2 linked regions of the Azospirillum brasilense genome follow. The protein of the gene in region 1 interacts with the protein of each later gene in a pairwise test. Links are inferred from orthologs where the notes say so. Each region holds a gene or a part of one and is shown in the gene's direction. Other genes may lie near its edges. The genes, in order: H1Q64_RS04255 and H1Q64_RS12975.

Region 1 (11,422 bases):
TCGACCGCGACGACCTGTCGGTGCTGGCCAGCCACACCTCGCTGGAGGCCGCCGACCGGCGCCCGCCGGCCCCGTCGGACGAGGCCCTGACAGGGCTGGTGGGCGAGCTGAAATACGCCTTCCCCCTGACCACCGCCGGGCTTCTCGCCATCGTCGGCGGCCCGATCGCCGCGCCGCTGGCGGCCATCGTCGCCGCCGGCCTGGGCGGCGTCGCCATCAAGGATTACCTGGACGAGCTGACCAGCCACCCCGACACCGACGAGTTCAGCCGCGCGCTGGAGGCCGGCGGCGTCATCCTGTGGGTGCGCACCGCCGAGGTGGAGGACGAGGTGGAGGCCGCCGAGATCCTCGAAGGCAACGGCGGCGCCAACATCCACCTGTCGGTGCGCGAGGAGTAGGCAGGGAAGGAAACGCCGTCCGTCAGGCGGCGCAGGCGCGCCTCTCGCCTCCGCCGCCGACCACGGTCAGCCCGCGCAGGCGGAACTGCGCCCGCACCACCGCGGCCCAGCCCTTACGGATCTGGGCGATCTTGATGGCGTCGGAGGCCTTGGCGTCGGTGGCGGTGCCGCAGATCTCGAACAAAAGCGCGTCGCCGATGGAGCCGGGGCACAGCGCCAGGGCGTGCACCAGCCAGGCCATCAGCTCGGCCGGGGTGTGACGCGGCAGACCGCGCTCCGCCAGGGTCAGGGCGTTCCCGAGGTTCGCCAGCTCCCGCCGTGCCGTTCCGGGGTTCGGGATCATCAATGGCCTCCCTCGCGCGTGTCTCACGGACGACTCCTTACCTCTTTGGAATGGAGCGCGTCAGTGACGGCCATCACAGCACGGCCGTTCCAGCACAGCCGTCACAGCAGCGCTCCCAGTTGGATCATGCAGGAAACAGACGGCAGCCTCTTTTGGTGTGCCGCGTGCGAATTATCCTCTTTCCCGTTATAGTCGGGACGCCGCACGGTTCGTCGCACCCCTAGCATCCCTGGGAAGGCTCACGTTTTGTCGATGCTCTCCACCCGCGCCGCCTCCGCCGACGCGTCCGACGCCAAGGACGCCGGCACCGCCAACATCCCCAACAAGCGCGCGATCCTGTCCCGGCGCAAGCTGGCGGAGGATCTGGAGAAGCTGGTGGCGGAGCATGGGACCGGCGACAAGCTGCGCCCCGCCCTGATCGCCCGACTGCGCGGCGCGCTGAACGACGGGCGGGCGGAGGTGCGCGCCCGCTTCGAGGCCAAGGGATCGGGTGAGGACTGCGTGCGGCAGAACTGCTACCTCGCCGACGGGGTGGTGCGTTCGCTGGCCGACCTCACGGTCACCCACATCTTCCCCTCGCCCAACCCGACCTCCGGCGAGGTGTTCGACATCGTCGCCACCGGCGGCTATGGCCGGGGCGAGCTGGCCCCCTTCTCCGACATCGACCTGCTGTTCCTGCTGCCCTACAAGCGCACCCCGCGGGTGGAGCAGGTGGTGGAGTACATGCTCTACATCCTGTGGGACCTCGGGCTGAAGGTCGGTCACGCCGTGCGCAGCGTCGACGACTGCATCCGCCAGTCCAAGGCCGACGTGACCATCCGCACCGCCATCCTGGAATCCCGCTACCTCTGGGGCCCGCGCAAGCTGTTCACCGAGCTGCGCCGCCGCTTCGACCGCGAGGTGGTGGCCGGCACCGGGCCGGAATTCGTCGAGGCCAAGCTGGCCGAGCGCGACAACCGCCACCTGAAGCTGGGCGACAGCCGCTACGTGCTGGAACCCAACCTGAAGGACGGCAAGGGCGGCCTGCGCGACCTGCAGACGCTGTTCTGGATCGCCAAGTACCTCTACCGCGTGGAGGACGTCGACGATCTGGTCGGCAAGAAGGTGCTGCTGCCGGAGGAGGCGCAGCGCTTCGCCAAGGCGCAGAACTTCCTGTGGACCGCGCGCTGCCATCTGCATTACCTGACCGGTCGCATGGAGGACCGGATGACCTTCGACGTCCAGACGTCGATCGGCAACCGCATGGGCTACACCGACCACGCCGGGACCAAGGGCGTGGAGCGCTTCATGAAGCATTACTTCCTGGTCGCCAAGGACGTGGGCGACCTGACCCGCATCTTCTGCGCGGCGCTGGAGGCGGAATCGAAGCGCCCGCCCAAGTTCAACATCCTGCGGCTGGCCGCACTCGCCCGCCGCAAGGACGTGGACGGCTTCGTGGTGGACGGCGAGCGGCTGAACGTCCGCAACGACCGCCAGTTCAAGGACGAGCCGCTGGACATGATCCGGCTGTTCCACACCGCCCAGCAGAATGACATCGACATCCACCCCAACGCGCTGCGCGCCATCACGCGCTCGCTGTCGGTGGTGGGGCCGAAGCTGCGCGCCGACCTGGAGGCCAACCGGCTGTTCCTGGAGATCCTGACCGGCCGCAAGGACCCGGAGATCACGCTGCGCCGCATGAACGAGGCCGGGGTGCTGGCCCGCTTCATCCCCGACTTCGGCCGGGTGGTCGCGCAGATGCAGTACGACATGTACCACGTCTACACGGTGGACGAGCACACGCTGTTCGCTCTCGGCATCCTGCACAAGATCGAGATGGGCGAGCTGACCGACGAGCTGCCGCTGTCGTCGGAGGTGATCCACAAGGTGGTGTCGCGACGCGCGCTCTACGTCGCCGTGCTGCTGCACGACATCGCCAAGGGCCGCGGCGGCGACCATTCCGTCCTCGGCGCGCGGGTGGCGGAGAAGCTGTGCCCGCGGCTCGGCCTGACGGCGGAGGAGACGGAGACGGTGGCCTGGCTGGTGCGCTGGCACCTCGCCATGTCCTACACCGCCTTCAAGCGCGACCTGGAGGACGACAAGACGGTGCGCGACTTCGTCTCGCTCGTCCAGTCGCCGGAGCGGCTGCGCCTGCTGCTGGTTCTGACCGTGGCGGACATCCGGGCGGTCGGGCCGCAGCGCTGGAACAACTGGAAGGCCACGCTGCTGCGCGAGCTGTACAACCGCTCGGAGGAGGTGATGTCCGGCGGCCTGTCGGTCGAAGGGCGCGGGCGCCGCATTCAGGCCGCCCAGGCGGCGCTGCGGGCCGAGCTGTCCGACTTCGACGATGCCGATTTCGAACGGCATCTCGCGCTCGGCTACCCGGCCTACTGGCTGGCCTTCGACGCGGAGACGCTGGGCCGGCAGGCGCGGCTGGTCCGGGAGGCGCTGCGCGACGAACGGCCGCTGACCGTCAACACGCGCATCGACCGCGGCCGGGCGATCACCGAGGTGACGATCTTCGCCACCGACCACCACGGCCTGTTCTCCCGCCTCGCCGGGGCGCTGGCGGCGGCGGGGGCGGACATCGTCGACGCCCGCATCTTCACGATGACCAACGGCATGGCGCTGGACGTCTTCACCGTGCAGGACGCGGCGGGCGGCGGCGCCTTCGAGAGCGGCGACAAGCTCGCCAAGCTGTCGGTGATGATCGAGAAGGTGCTGTCCGGCCAGTTGAAGCCGCTGCACGACCTGACCAAGCGCAAGGCCCCGCACGCCAGCCGCACCCGCGTCTTCCACGTGCCGCCGCGCGTGCTGATCGACAACAACGCCTCCACCACCCACACGGTGATCGAGGTCAACGGGCGCGACCGCCCCGGCCTGCTCTACGACCTGACCCGCGCGCTGACCAACCTGACCCTGCAGATCTCGTCGGCGAAGATCTCGACCTACGGGGAGAAGGCCATCGACGTCTTCTATGTGAAGGACGTCTTCGGCCTGAAGGTCACCCACGAGAGCAAGCTGGCCCAGATCCGCGAGCGGCTGCTGCACGCGCTCGCCGATCCGGCGGGGTGAGGACGGGGGTGACGCCCGTTCCTCAGGACAGTTGGTCCTCCACCCAGCCGTCGATCACTTCGGCGGCCAGACCGGCCAGCACGCCCGTCGCCATGCCGGCGGCGTAGTCGGACGCCCAGTGCCGTTCGGTGGCGAGGCTCGACCAGCCCACCGCCGCGGCGAAGCCCAGGCTGACCATGGTCGCCGAGGACAGGCCGCGGTTCAGCCCGACCGCCGTGGTCAGCGCTGACATGTTGATGGCGTGGCCGGAGGGGAAGGAGGCGTGCTTGCCGTCGGCCTTGCCCCAGCGGCTGGGGTCGCGGCCCTCGTTCGGGCGGGCGCGGCAGACGACGCGCTTGATCCCCTTGCCGGCCACCGTCCCCAGCGCGATGGCGAGCAACCCCTGTCGGGCGAGGCGCGACCAGCCCGGCTTATTCATGCCCAGCCCGGCGGCCCACAGCGCCCCCAGCGCCGGCATCAGCACCATGCGGGAGCTGGGCACCTGGAGCCCGTCGCGCAGAGCCGGCACCTCCGCGCCCAGGGCGACGGCCTTGCGGCGGGCGGTTCCGTCCAGCACGTTCACGCCGTCCAGAACGCGGTCCGTGAAACCCTCGTCGCTCATCTCGCGGATCTCCCAAAGCACGCCCCCAATCACCGCGGAGGCCAAGCGTAAACAGCCGCGCTGGCGTTTCGTGCCCGCATGGCCCCGCAAGGCAGAAGTGCCCGGCGCGGAGGGGCGCCGCCTTGGCAATCGCCGACCATGCCGCTTCCCCTCACCCGCCGAGGAGAGGGAGGAGTCGGCGATTGCCAAACCGGCCCACCGTGGCGCCTTGGCAATCGCCGACCGCCGGCCCAGACATCGGCCAGACATCGCCAAGATCACCCATGAAATCCCGAGTCGCGACTCGCCCGCTCCACTCCGCCTTGGCAATCGCCGACCAATGCCCGAGTCGTCCCGAGTCACCGATGATTCCCACACGGTCCCTTGGCGAACGCCGACGAGTCTTCTGGCAATCGCCGACGCACCCCCGAGTCGTCCCCAGGCAATCGCCGACCTAGCAAATAGACTCCAGCAATTAGGTCTCAATTAGCCTCGTCGGCGATCGCCAAATGGACTCTCCGGGCGGTGCATGATCGACTGCAGGCAGAATGGACGGGGGGACCTATGGGCGACGTGCACCAACTCATCATGACGCATGGCCGGCGCGAGGCACGGAACCTCGTGGACCCGAAGCGGGCCAGCGTCGTCGATGTCGCGGCGGCGGTGCTGGAGGACGAGTCCAACGCGCTGGGCATCACCTACTCCGGCTTCTGCCTGACCAGCCTGCCCCACCGGAAGCTGGCGCCGGACGCCGAATGGCGCCGCGACCAGGGCCGCGTCACCCTGCTGGTGGAACCGGGCAAGGAGCGCAAGCGAGACGGCAGCCTGATGCCGGTCGGCGTCCCCTACGGCGCCAAGGCGCGGCTGATCCTGCTCTATCTCCAGACCCGCGCCATCCAGGACAACAGCCGCGAGATCGAGCTGGGCCGCTCGATGAACGACTGGCTCGACCGCATGGGCGTCTCGGCCGGCGGGTCCACCTACAAGGCGGTGCAGGAGCAGGCGACCCGCATCAACCTGTGCCGCCTGACCTTCTTCTGGGACAAGGATGGGGCCGAGGGCTTCGCCAAGGAGAACATCGTCAACGGCGGCATCCGCCTGCGCGACGACGACGGCCAGGGCACCCTGTGGCGCGAGACGGTGCAACTGTCGGAAACCTTCTTCGCCGCGCTGAAGCGCTCCCCTGTCCCGATCTGGGAGCCGGCGATCCGCCACATCGGCGGCTGCTCGATGGCGATCGACGTCTATGTCTGGCTGGCCTACCGGCTGCATGTGCTGCGCGACCCGATTCCGGTGACCTGGAAGGCGCTCTTCACCCAGTTCGGCGGCGGCTACAAGGAGCTGAAGCACTTCAAGCCGGAGTTCCGCGTGGCGCTTGATCTGGCGCTGGCCGTCTACGAGGCGGCGCGGGTGGAGTTCTCCGACACCGGCGTCCTGCTCTACCCCTCGCCCCCGCCGATTCCGGAGCGCAAGATCCTCCCCGCCGCGCGCGGGTGAGTCGGCGGCAGGCAAGTCGGCGATTGCCAACCCACCCGGCTCCGGAATCGGAGTCGGCGATTGCCAGAGTCCCAGCGGCCGAGGCGACGCCTACCCCGCCTTGAAGGCCTGCACGTTGACGCCTTCCCGCGTGTAGACCTGCATCGGGCGGCAGCTCTCGTCCATCTTGACGATGAGGACGCCGGCCTTGTCGCGCGGATAGAGCCACATCTCGTACTGCGACACCCGCGCGCTCGGCCCGGTGCGCGCTTCGCTGTAGATCGCGGCCCGGAACTGCCCGACCGGAATCCCCTCCCCGGCCAGAACGGAGGCGACGGGACGGTTGCAGGGTCCCTTCACCATGCCATCCAACGCCGCCACCGCTCCAGGCGCGGGCTCCGCGGTGCGCGGCGGCCCCAGCGAGGCGCAGGCGCCGAGGCCGAGAAGGCCGGCGCACAGGATTATCCCGGCGGTCCTGCGATTGCGCGAACGGCGTCCGGCGTGGCGATGCATCGCGGTCTCCCTGCCCAATGGCGGTGTTCGGTTACCTCTGCGCAAACACGGCAGCGGGGAAAAAGGTTCGTGCCGGCCCTTGGCAATCGCCGACCATCGAGAATCAGGCGGGCCGAGAATCGGACGGGCAGAAAAAAGGCGGGGCACCGTGGCCCCGCCTTCCTTTCCGAATCGGCCGGATGGACTCAGTCCACCTGGACCTTCTCGCCGTTCTTCCAGGCCCAGAACACATAGCCCGGCTGCTTCAGGTCGCCCTTGTCGTCGAAGGACAGCGACCCGACCACCGTGTCGAAGGACGGGCCGGCGCGCAGCGCCTTCGCCACGGCGTCGGACTTGGCGCTGTTGGCCTTCTGCACGGCCTCGGCGTAGGTCTGCACCGCGGCGTAGGCGAACAGGGTGAAGCCGTCGGTGCGGATGTTCTTGGCCTGCAGGGCCTCGACCACCGGCTTGGCGGCGGGGTTGCGCTGCGGGTCGGGAGAGAAGGTGAACAGCGTGCCTTCCGCCGTATCGCCGGCGATGTTCCAGTAGGACTGCGGCTGGATGCCGTCGGCGCCGATGATCTGCGGGCGGAACTGCTGGTCCGCCGCCTGACGGGCGATCAGACCCAGCTCCTGATCGTAGCCGCCGTAATAGAGCACGTCCACGCCGTCCGACTTCAGCCGGGTGATGAGTGCGGAATAGTCCTTCTCGCCGGCGGTGATGCTGGTGAAGGCGGCCTCGGTGATGCCGGCGGCGTTCAGGCGGCGCTTCACGTCGTCGGCGAGGCCCTGGCCGTAGGCCTGCTTGTCGTGGACGATGGCGACCTTCTTGCCCTTGTAGCGGTCGGCGATCAGCTTGGCCGCCACCTCGCCCTGCTGGTCGTCGCGGCCGCAGACGCGGAAGACGTTCTTCAGGCCGCGGTCGGTGAGCTGCGGGCTGGTCGCGGTGGGGGAGATCATCACGATCCCCTCCTCGCCGTAGACGTTGGAGGCGGCGATGGAGGCACCGGAGCAGACATGGCCGATCACCGCGGCGACGTTCTGGCTCACCAGCTTGTTGGCGGCGGCCACCGCCTGCTTGGCGTCGCAGGCGTCGTCGGCGATGGTCAGGACCAGCTTCTGCCCGAGCAGCCCGCCCTTGGCGTTGATGTCGGCCACGGCGGCCTCGACGCCGGCACGGGTCTGCTCGCCATAGGCGGCGGCGGCGCCGGTCATCGGACCGGCCAGCGCGATGGTGATGTCGGCCTGGGCGGCCCCGGCCCACAGGCCGGCCCCCAGGGCGACGGCGGCGGCGGTCACAGCCAGCTTCGCACGGATCATGGGTGGATTCCTCTCTCCGGGAACAGGTTCTTTTTGTCGAACGCTTTCGGGTCGGAGACCGCGGACGCTGCCTCCGAAACAGGCAAACAAGCAAAGGGACGGGTTCGACGCAATGGGCAAACAGGCACGGGCTGCCGCACGCCCGGCGCATGACACGGCCTTTAGAATGGCGAAGGGTTGGTTCAGTCGACCAATTCGCGCGACGCCGCGCCGGACGGCGTGGCTAGCGCCGGCGGGGCCAGCGCGGCCGGGGCCAGGGCCAGTGCGATGGCCCGACGCAGATCGTCGGCCAGGACGGGCTTGTGCAGGATGCTGAACTTGCCGGCCTCGGCCTCCGCCAGACGCTCCGGGGCGGTGTCGCCGGTTACCAGGATGCCAGGGATCGGGCGCTTCGACCGCCGCCGCACCTCACGGATGGTTTCTGTGCCGGTGTGCCCCTCGCCCAGCCGGTAATCGGCGACGATCACGTCCGGATCGGGGTGACGGCGCAAAGCCTCCACCGCCTCGCCGAAGCTGGCGGCGGGAAACACCTCGTGCCCCCATTGCCGGATCATCGCGCACAGCCCCTCGCGCACGATGGGGTCGTCCTCGACCACCAGCACGCGGGCGCCGGCCCGCATGCGGGCGGTCACGGGGAAGTCCTCCGGCAGCGTCTCGGCCGGGACGGGGGGATCGGCGAGCGGCACCTCCACCCGGAAGACCGACCCCCGCCCCGGTTCGGAGCGCAGGCTGATCGGGTGGTTCAGCATGCCGGTCAGCCGGCGCACCACGGCGAGCCCCAGCCCCAGCCCCTGGTCGCGGTCGCGGCTGGCGTTCCCGACCTGAACGAACTCCTGGAAGATGTCCTCCTGCCGGTCGGTGGGGATGCCGATGCCGGTGTCCCACACCTCGATCCGCAGCACCGCGCCGCGCCGCCGGCAACCGACCAGGATGCGCCCGCGGTTGGTGTAGCGCAGCGCGTTCTCGACAAGGTTCTGCAGGATGCGGCCGAGCAGCATCGGGTCGCTGTCCACATGGGCGCCGCAGGGCATGATGTGCAGCAGCAGCCCCTTGCGCACCGCCACCGGACGGCTGTTGGCGGTGATGCGGTCCAGCAGGTCGGTCACCGGGAAGACCGTGCGCTTCGGCTCGACCGCCCCGGCCTCCAGCCGCGACACGTCGAGCAGCCCGTCGAGCAGCATCTTCAGGGCGCCCAGCGCGCGGTCCATGGTGGTCAGGATCTTGCGCATGGCGGGGTCTGTGGCGCGGGTGGACAGCGCCTCCATCAGCAGCATCAGCGACTGCACGGGCTGGCGCAGGTCGTGGCTGGCCGCCGCCAGGAACTTCGACTTGCCGATGTTGGCGCGGTCGGCCTCCCGCCGCGCCTCGGCCAGCGCGGCCTGGGCGGTCTTGTGCTCGGTGATGTCACGGACGGTGGCGATCACGCTGACCAGCCTCCCCCCGGCGCCGCGCACTGGCGAGGCGCGCAGCTCCAGCCAGACCTCCGGTGCACCGGGACCCGCGGCACCGCCGGGACGCAGGAACTCCGCGCTCATGTCCCCGGCGTCCTCGGCGCCGTCGCACAGCGGGCCCAGCCCCGCCTCGTCCCCCATCAGCCCGGCCAGCACCTCCCGCGCGGCGCGCCCGTCGGCGGCGCCGGGGCCGATCCCCATCAGCCGGGAAAAGGCGGGGTTGGTGTAGACCACCGGCACGCCCGGCCGGGTGGCGTCGGCGATCAGGATGCCGTCGCCGCTCCATTCCATCGCACGGTTGCGGATGCGCAGCGCCCGGTCGCCGTGGCGCCGCCGCTGAAGCTCCACCAGGAAGGCGGTGGTGAACAGCAGGATCACCGCGGTGGCGGCGGCGGCCCAGATGATGGAATAGAAGCGGTTCTGCCGCCACGCGCCGAACACCGTCTCCACCGACTCGCCGACCACCGTCATCAGCGGGTAGTCGGCGGAGGCGCGGAAGGCGTAGATGCGCTCGACCCCGTCCACCGGGCTGACGACGCGATGGTGCCGGACCGTTCCGCTGCCGGCCTCCGGCCACAGACCGGAGCCCCGGAAGCTGCGCCCGAACACCTGATCCTGAAGGGCTTGGCGGGCCAGCAGGGGGCCGTCCGCGCGGGCAATGGCGACCGAGCTGTCGCGCGGCAGGTCCAACCGGCCATAGAAGCGGGAGAAGATCTCCGCCGGGACGTCCACCACGGCGACGCCGCGAAACGCCCCGTCCGGCCCCTCCAGCCGGCGCGACACCGGGATGAACACGTCCGACGTGCCCGGGCTGACGAAGGGCAGCCCGATGACGAAGCCCTTCTGATTCCCCTTCCGGTGGGCGTTCGACTTGTGCCGGGCGAACTCCTCCCACTCCAGCACTGGATTGCGGGTGGTGGTCCGCCCCAAGCCCATGGACAGCCAGCTGTTCGCGTCGTAAATCCGGATGGAGGCGGCCAAGCCTTCCTCGAACGACCGCCGGGTGGGAATCAGGAGCGGAATGTCCTTTTCGACATGGGAGGCGACGTCGATCAGAAGATCGTCCAGCCGGCGGAAGGTGGCGATGGCCTGTTCCTCGACCAGCTGCGCCATCGCCGCCGTGTGCTGGCGGGTCGTCTGGTCGAGGAAGCGTTCCTCGCGGTCGATGCGGGTCAGCAGCGTCCACCACAGCGCCGCGATGGCGACGGCGACCGCAACGGCGGGAAGAACGAGACGAGCCTCCATCCCCCGCGGAAAAGCGATCCTTCGTCGCACTGCCGACCTCAAACACTGCCTAATGGTCATTATGCGCCAGCCGACTTCCCCCTTCAATGGACAAACCGGCGACCAATGATACAGGAAATAGAGAGCAATCAAACTTTTGCGGGTTCTTTGGTACCGCCGCCGCAAGGATCGGCGCCGAACGGGACGGTCGGCGGATGAGTTTCGCCCGCGCCATCGCAACCGTCGGCAGCCTGACGCTGCTGAGCCGGCTGGCCGGCTTCGCCCGCGACATTCTGACCGCGGCGGTGCTCGGCGCCGGGCCGGTGGCCGACGCCTTCTTCGTGGCGCTGAAACTGCCCAACTTCTTCCGCCGCCTGTTCGCGGAGGGGGCCTTCAGCGTCGCCTTCGTCCCGCTGTTCGCGGCGGAGCTTCAGCGCAACGGCCGCGCCGCCGCGGTGGCCTTCGCCGAGCAGGCGCTGGCGATCCTGCTGACGGTGCTGCTGCCCTTCACCGCCCTGGCCATCCTGGGGATGCCCGCGCTGATGCACGTCCTGGCGCCGGGCTTCGTCGACGAGCCGGCGAAGTTCGCGCTGGCCGTCGACATGGCGCGGCTGACCTTTCCCTATCTGACGCTGATTTCGCTGGTGGCGCTGCTGGGCGGCGTGCTGAACGCGCTGGACCGCTTCGGCCCCTTCGCCGCCGCCCCCATCGCCTTCAACCTGACGCTGATCGCCGCCTTGCTGACCGCGCCGCGGCTGGGGCTGGAGCCGGGGCGGGCGATGGCCGCGGCGGTGACGCTGTCGGGCGTGGTGCAGCTGGTCTGGATGGGATGGGCCTGCCGGGCGGCGGGGGTGACGCTGCGCCTGACCCTGCCGCGGATGACCGAGGGGATGCGCCGCCTGTTCCGGCTGGTCGGGCCGGGGGCCATCGGCGCCGGGGTCATGCAGATCAACCTGTTCCTGAACGTCGTACTGGCCTCGCTGCTGCCGTCGGGGGCGGTGTCCTTCCTCTATTACGCCGACCGGCTGAACCAGATGCCGCTGGGCGTCATCGGCATCGCCATCGGCACCGCGCTCTTGCCCGTG
Region 2 (6,381 bases), 1.8 Mb from region 1 along the record:
AAGTCGATCACGGCGATGTCGCCCGTCTCGGCCGCGCGGTCCTCGGTGACCGGGGCCTGCACCGAATGGGCGGAGGCCAGACGGGTCAGCGCCTCGTCGACGGCCGAATCCTCGACCGTGGCGACCGGCTTCTCAAGCTCCAGGCCGCTGAGATCGCCCGGCTCGATGTCCGGCAGAAGCTCGACGCCCATGGTGTAGGATAGGTCGCCGCCGTCCTCGTACTTCTCGACGTTGATCTTCGGCTGCATGGCGATGCGCAGGCCGCGCTCGTTCAGCGCCTGGCGCGAGCTGTCGGCGATCGCATCCTCCAGAGCCTCGGCCAGCACGCTGCCGCCGTAGCGCTGCTTGATCACGGCAACCGGCACCTTGCCCGGACGGAAGCCGGGGAGCTGCACCGTCCGGCGCAGCTCTTCGAGCCGGCCCTGCACCTTCTGTTCGATATCCTGGGCGGAAATGACGACCTTGTACTCGCGCTTCAGGCCGTCGGCGCTGGTCTCGGTGATGTTCATCGGAACGAAAGCCTATCTCGTTGTCCGGCCCGGCGGCGCCCGTCCGGGCGGCCCGAAACCGTGTGTTCCCATGCGGTCCAAGCTGTTGCCATGGTGCGGGCGAAGGGACTCGAACCCCCACGACCGAAGTCACCGGAACCTAAATCCGGCGCGTCTACCAGTTCCGCCACGCCCGCAATGGCATAGACAGCCCGCGACGGGTGCGGAACACCCGACGGACTGCCGGCGAAGTCCGCTCTATAGCACAGGGTTCGCGCCGCAAACAGGCAAAATGGGCGCCGTTCCGCACGCCATTGGTGGGTGGCCCGGAAAGCCCCGAGGGAAGCGCCCCGGCGAACGGCAAGCCGCCTCATCCGCCCCCCTTCCCCAACGACCGGATGGAGGAGGAAGCGTTGACCTTGCCCTCCCCCCGGTACGCCTCGTGGTTGGCGTCGATCTCGCCCAGCTTGTAACGGTAGTTGATCATCATCCCGCAGGACTGCCGCAGCCCCTTGGCCGAACGGTCGCCCAGCCAGTTCAGCCGCTCCATGCGGGCCCCGTTGCTGAGGTGGAAGTGCGCGACCGGATCGAGCGCCCGCGCCGGCGCCGCGCCCGGCCTTTCGCTGCGGCGGTCCGACGCGCGCGCCGTCGTCAAGTAGTGCGCGCACAGCCGCATCAACGGGCCGCGAAGCTGTTTTTGAAGCTCCTCGTCGGCGTGCCAGGAGGGCAGAGCCAGGGCTCCGGCCAGCACCGGGCGCTCGTCCGCGTCGCTGTCCGTCTCCGATTCGCCGTTTCCCGGATGACTGGTCATGGCCTCGGCGATGCGTTCCGCCTCGGGCGGGCTGAGCAGCGAATCGCCGCGCTCGGCCAGTTCCCGGTCCAGCCAGCGGCGGAAGCCGGGAATCGGCGACAGGGTGGCGAAGCATTTGATGTTGGGGAACTCGCCGGTCAGCCCGTCCACCACCCGCTTGATGAGGAAGTTGCCGAAGCTGATTCCCGCCAGCCCCACCTGGGCGTTGGAGATGGAATAGAAGATGGCGCTGTCGGCGCTCTTCGGGTCGCAAACCGGGGCGGAGGGGTCGAGCAGCGCCTGGACGTTGTCCGACATGCCCTGGACCAGCGCCACCTCGACGAAGATCAGCGGCTCGTTCGGCATGCGCGGGTGGAAGAAGGCGAAGCAGCGGCGGTCGGAGTCGAGGCGGTCCTTCAGGTCCCGCCAACCGCTGATCTCGTGCACCGCCTCGTACTTGATGAGCTTTTCCAGGAGCGAGGCCGGGCTGTCCCAGGTGATCCGACGCATTTCCAGGAAGCCGACGTCGAACCAGTTGCGCAGCAGACTCTTGAGATCGTCCTCCAGCGCCTGGAGCAGCGGCTCGCCGCGCGCCATCTCCATCAGCTCGGCGCGCAGGTCCACCAGGAACTTCACCCCTTCCGGCAGACCGTTGAACTGGGTGAGCAGCCGCAGCCGGGGCGGCTCCAGCGCGCGGCGCAGGGCGCGCTCGGCATGGCCGCGCGACACCGGATCGCCCGCCGTCTGGAAGGTCGCCATCGCCCGGTCGACGGCGGCGCGGTCCACGTCGAAATCGCGCGCCAGCATCATCAGGAAATTGCGCCGCCCCTGCCCGTCCAGCGCCAGATAGGTGCGGCCGAGCTGCGCCGCCCGCGCCCGCGCCGACACCTCGCCGCCTCGGCCCTCCAGGCAGGCTTCGATCTGTTCCTTCAGCCGCTCCGCGTCCTCCTTGGGCAGATTGGCGCGCGGCGCGGCGCCGACCACCCCGCGGGCGGAGGCGGCGATCTCGCGCCAGCCCGCGCGCAGCGTGTCCAGGGTGCGGTCGAGCAGGCCCGGCGGTGTTCCCACCCCGATGGCGGGGGGCTGGGCCGGGACGGACGGGCTGGACCGGGTCTCAGCGGATTTGATCTCGGGCGTCTCGCTCATACCCAGAGTCTGGCGTGCGGGCGCGCTCTCGGCAAGCCATAGCTTGAGCCCGGCCTTAAGGGTAAGCCCCCTGTCCAGGCGTATGTATGCCCTGAGGAAGCCGGGTCAGCGCACCCCCGCCTTGAGCCGCCTCAACACCCCCGGCAGCGCGTCCGGCAGATCCTCGGCGATCAGACCCGGTCCGAAGGCGTTGGCCGCCTCGCCGTGCAGCCAGACCGCGGCACAGGCGGCGTCGAACGTGTCCATCCCTTGGGCGATCAGCCCGAGCGCGATGCCCGCCAGCACGTCCCCCGACCCGGCGGTCGCCAGATCGGCCGGAGCGTTGGCGTTGATGACGGCCCGTCCATCCGGCGCCGCGACCACCGTGTCGGCACCCTTCAAAAGGACGACCGCGCCGCAGCGCGCCGCAGCGGCGCGGGCGCGCGTCAGTTTGCCACCTTCGGACGCCGCGAGATCCGGGAAGACCCGTGCGAATTCCCCTTCGTGCGGGGTCAGCAGGCAGCGCTTGTTCAGCCGGTCGAGCAGGTCGGCGGGCGACTCGGCGAAGCTGGTCAGCGCGTCGGCGTCCAGCACGCAGGCCTTGCCAGCGCCCAGCGCGGCGAGCGCATAGCCCCGCGTGTCCGCTCCGACTCCGGCCCCCGGCCCCAGCAGCACCGCGTTCTTGCGCGGGTCCGCCAGCAGGGCCTCGAAGGCGGCGCGGTCCGCCACGTCGGTCACGATCAGGCTGGGCGAGCCGGCGGCGTAGATCGGCATCGAGTCGGGCGGACAGGCCACCGTGACCAGCCCCGCCCCGGCGCGCAGGGCGCCCCGTGCCGACAGGCGCGCCGCGCCGGTCATCCGCGCCCCGCCCAGCACCACGACGTGCCCCCGCGCGTATTTGTGCGCGTCGAGCCGCGGCCAGGGGTAGCGCTGCCGCCACAGGTCAGGGCCGTTCAGCAGGGTTTGCGGCGCGATGGCGTCCAGCACGGTGTCGGGAATGCCCATGTCGGCGACCACCACCTCCCCGCAGAGGACCCGGCCCGGCAGGAGCAGATGGCCGGGCTTGCGGCGGAAGAAGGTGACGGTCAGCGCCGCCTGCGGGGCCGCCCCCATCACCTGGCCGCTGTCGCCGTGCAGGCCGCTCGGCACGTCCACGGCGACGACGGTGCGCCCCGCCATCGCCTCGACGACCTCCTTGGCCATGCCGTCGAGCGGGCGGGCGAGCCCGGCCCCGAACAGCGCATCGATCACCAGAGGATTGCCCTCCAGCAGCCAGGGGTCGGCGGCTTCCACCGGCCCGGTCCAGCGCCCGGCCGCCACCGCAGCGTCGCCGCGCAGGGCGGAGCGCGACCCCAGCAGGGCCAGCCGCACCGGCCAGCCCGCTTCGAGAAGAAGACGCGCGATGACGAACCCGTCGCCACCGTTGTTGCCCGGCCCGCACAGGACAACGGTCGGGTGCGGCGCCCAGCGCTCGCAGACCGCGCGCACCACAGCGGCTCCCGCCGCTTCCATCAGAACAGGCCCCGGCACGCCGCCCGCCATGGTCAGCGCGTCGGCGCGGTACATCTCCGCCACGGAAAGCAGTTCGTCCATAGCCTCCACCCGCCGCAATCCCGCATCACCGTCACCCGGCACAATAAGCACCGCGACGGCCGCAGCATAGCCGGGCACAGGAGGAATGAAAGGAGTGGCCTGCCTGGCACGAAAATTGGAAGGAAGAACTGGGGCGATGGATGGGACTCGAACCCACGACCGCTCGGACCACAACCGAGAGCTCTACCAACTGAGCTACCACCGCCACCGGGGGACGGAATGAACCGTCCGCAAACACCCCACCCGCCGCTCCGATCGATGCAACGCCGACGTGAACTCCTCACGAGGCAAGCGCATCCACCGTCAAGGGGGACTGGGGCGATGGATGGGACTCGAACCCACGACCGCTCGGACCACAACCGAGAGCTCTACCAACTGAGCTACCACCGCCACCGGGGCCGCCTATTTGCCCCAAGGGACGGGTCGGGTCAAGCTCTATTTTCCACCGCATTGATCAATCTGAAAAGCCGGCACTAGCCCCTCCGAAAGGGTGTGGCTGCGCGGATTGCTTGCAGCTTGTGCACAAATATTGTTCACTTCGCCCTATCCGTTGGCAGTCGCGTGCCGCCCACGGTGGCATCGGCCCGCTGCGGCCCGGCATCCCACGCAGCCGGATCGCAACCGCTCCGATTGGCACGCAACGTGCTTTACATCGGACTGTCGGCAGAGCCGTGGACGGTGCCTGCCGACGTTGGCACCTCGTACACGAGAGACCCATGAAGAAGATCGAAGCCATCATTAAGCCGTTCAAACTCGACGAAGTGAAGGAAGCCCTTCACGAAGTCGGCATCAAGGGCATCACCGTCACCGAGGCCAAGGGCTTCGGCCGTCAGAAGGGGCACACCGAGCTGTACCGCGGCGCGGAGTATGTGGTCGACTTCCTGCCGAAGGTGAAGATCGAGGTGGTGATGGAGGACTCCCTGGTGGAGCGGGCGATCGAGGCGATCCAGCAGGCCGCCCACACCGGCCGCATCGGCGACGGCAAGATCTTCGTCACCCCCGTGGAAGAAGTTGTCCGCATCCGGACCGGCGAGAAGGGAGGCGACGCGATCTGATCGCGTCCCGAGAACCCGACCACCGGCCACCATGAACCAGCCCCGCCCACAACCGACGCAAAGCCGGCCGACGCAGATCTGGCCGACGCAGACCGTCGCAACCGCGAGCGGAACGATCCGTGCGCGGATGCCCATCCGGGCGCGACTTTTTGTGCTGTCACGTTGTGTGCTTGGGAAAGGCATGACATAACGTCCGCCGCGAGCGCCGTCACCCGCCCCTCGGTCGGTTTGACGCAGCGGGACCCAAACCTCTTAAGCGTGGAAAAAGAGATATGTCCGACATCAGCAAGGTCTTCGACCTGATCAAGGAACACGACGTCAAGTACGTGGACCTCCGCTTCACCGACCCGCGCGGCAAGCTGCACCACACCGCTCAGCACGTCTCGACCATCGACGAGGACGTGTTCGAGGACGGCATCATGTTCGACGGCTCCTCGATCGCCGGCTGGAAGGCGATCAACGAGTCGGACATGATCCTCCAGCTCGACCCGACCACCGCCGTCATGGACCCGTTCTCGGCCCAGCCGACGCTGAACATCCTCTGCGACGTGTACGAGCCGTCGACCGGCCAGCCCTACGCCCGTTGCCCGCGCGGCATCGCGAAGGCCGCCGAGAAGTACATGGCGTCGGCCGGCATCGGCGACACCGCCTACTTCGGCCCGGAAGCCGAGTTCTTCGTCTTCGACGACGTGAAGTTCAAGGTCGAGATGAACAAGGTGTCCTACGAGTTCGACTCGGAGGAAGGCCCGTACACCTCCGACAAGGACTATGAGGACGGCAACCTGGGCCACCGCCCGGGCGTCAAGGGCGGCTACTTCCCGGTCGCTCCGGTCGACAGCGGCTCGGACCTGCGCGCCGAGATGCTGAGCGTGCTCGCCGAAATGGGCGTGCCGGTCGAGAAGCACCACCACGAGGTGGCCGCTTCGCAGCATGAGCTGGGCATCAAGTTCGACACGCTGGTCCGCACCGGCGACAACATGCAGTACTACAAGTACGTCGTGCACAACGTCGCCCACGCCTACGGCAAGACCGCGACCTTCATGCCGAAGCCCGTCTTCGGCGACAACGGCTCGGGCATGCACATGCACCAGTCGATCTGGAAGGAAGGCCAGCCGCTGTTCGCCGGCAACCAGTACGCCGACCTGTCGGAACTGGCGCTGTACTACATCGGCGGCATCATCAAGCACGCCAAGGCGCTGAATGCCTTCACCAACCCGACGACCAACTCCTACAAGCGTCTGGTCCCGGGCTACGAGGCTCCGGTTCTGCTGGCCTACTCGGCCCGCAACCGTTCGGCCTCCTGCCGCATCCCGTACGTCGCCTCGCCGAA

What was found.
Region 2: the proteins of H1Q64_RS04255 (region 1) and H1Q64_RS12975 interact in binary tests that used the Escherichia coli proteins (3 or more experiments, as listed by UniProt). The link is inferred for Azospirillum brasilense from one-to-one orthologs.

What each region holds. Positions count from the first base shown.
Region 1 is NZ_CP059449.1:895,796-907,217, forward strand. What follows is about bases 676-3,995. They hold H1Q64_RS04255 ([protein-PII] uridylyltransferase), read left to right. Parts: upstream 676-993; coding sequence 994-3,795; downstream 3,796-3,995. Other genes in these bases: H1Q64_RS04250 (hypothetical protein), read right to left, coding at 676-741; H1Q64_RS04260 (phosphatase PAP2 family protein), read right to left, coding at 3,818-3,995. Also shown: H1Q64_RS04245 (hypothetical protein), read left to right, coding at 1-398; more of H1Q64_RS04250, read right to left, coding at 421-675; more of H1Q64_RS04260, read right to left, coding at 3,996-4,396; H1Q64_RS04265 (replication protein RepA), read left to right, coding at 4,940-5,872; H1Q64_RS04270 (hypothetical protein), read right to left, coding at 5,963-6,364; H1Q64_RS04275 (ABC transporter substrate-binding protein), read right to left, coding at 6,550-7,662; H1Q64_RS04280 (ATP-binding protein), read right to left, coding at 7,845-10,358; murein biosynthesis integral membrane protein MurJ, read left to right, coding at 10,553-11,422.
Region 2 is NZ_CP059449.1:2,718,137-2,724,517, forward strand. What follows is about bases 3,513-6,381. They hold H1Q64_RS12975 (P-II family nitrogen regulator), read left to right. Parts: upstream 3,513-4,712; coding sequence 4,713-5,051; downstream 5,052-6,381. Other genes in these bases: H1Q64_RS12960 (NAD(P)H-hydrate dehydratase), read right to left, coding at 3,513-3,996; glnA (type I glutamate--ammonia ligase), read left to right, coding at 5,324-6,381. Also shown: tig (trigger factor), read right to left, coding at 1-509; H1Q64_RS12955 (malonyl-CoA decarboxylase), read right to left, coding at 859-2,424; more of H1Q64_RS12960, read right to left, coding at 2,530-3,512. UniProt on the Escherichia coli protein: P-II indirectly controls the transcription of the glutamine synthetase gene (glnA). P-II prevents NR-II-catalyzed conversion of NR-I to NR-I-phosphate, the transcriptional activator of GlnA. When P-II is uridylylated to P-II-UMP, these events are reversed.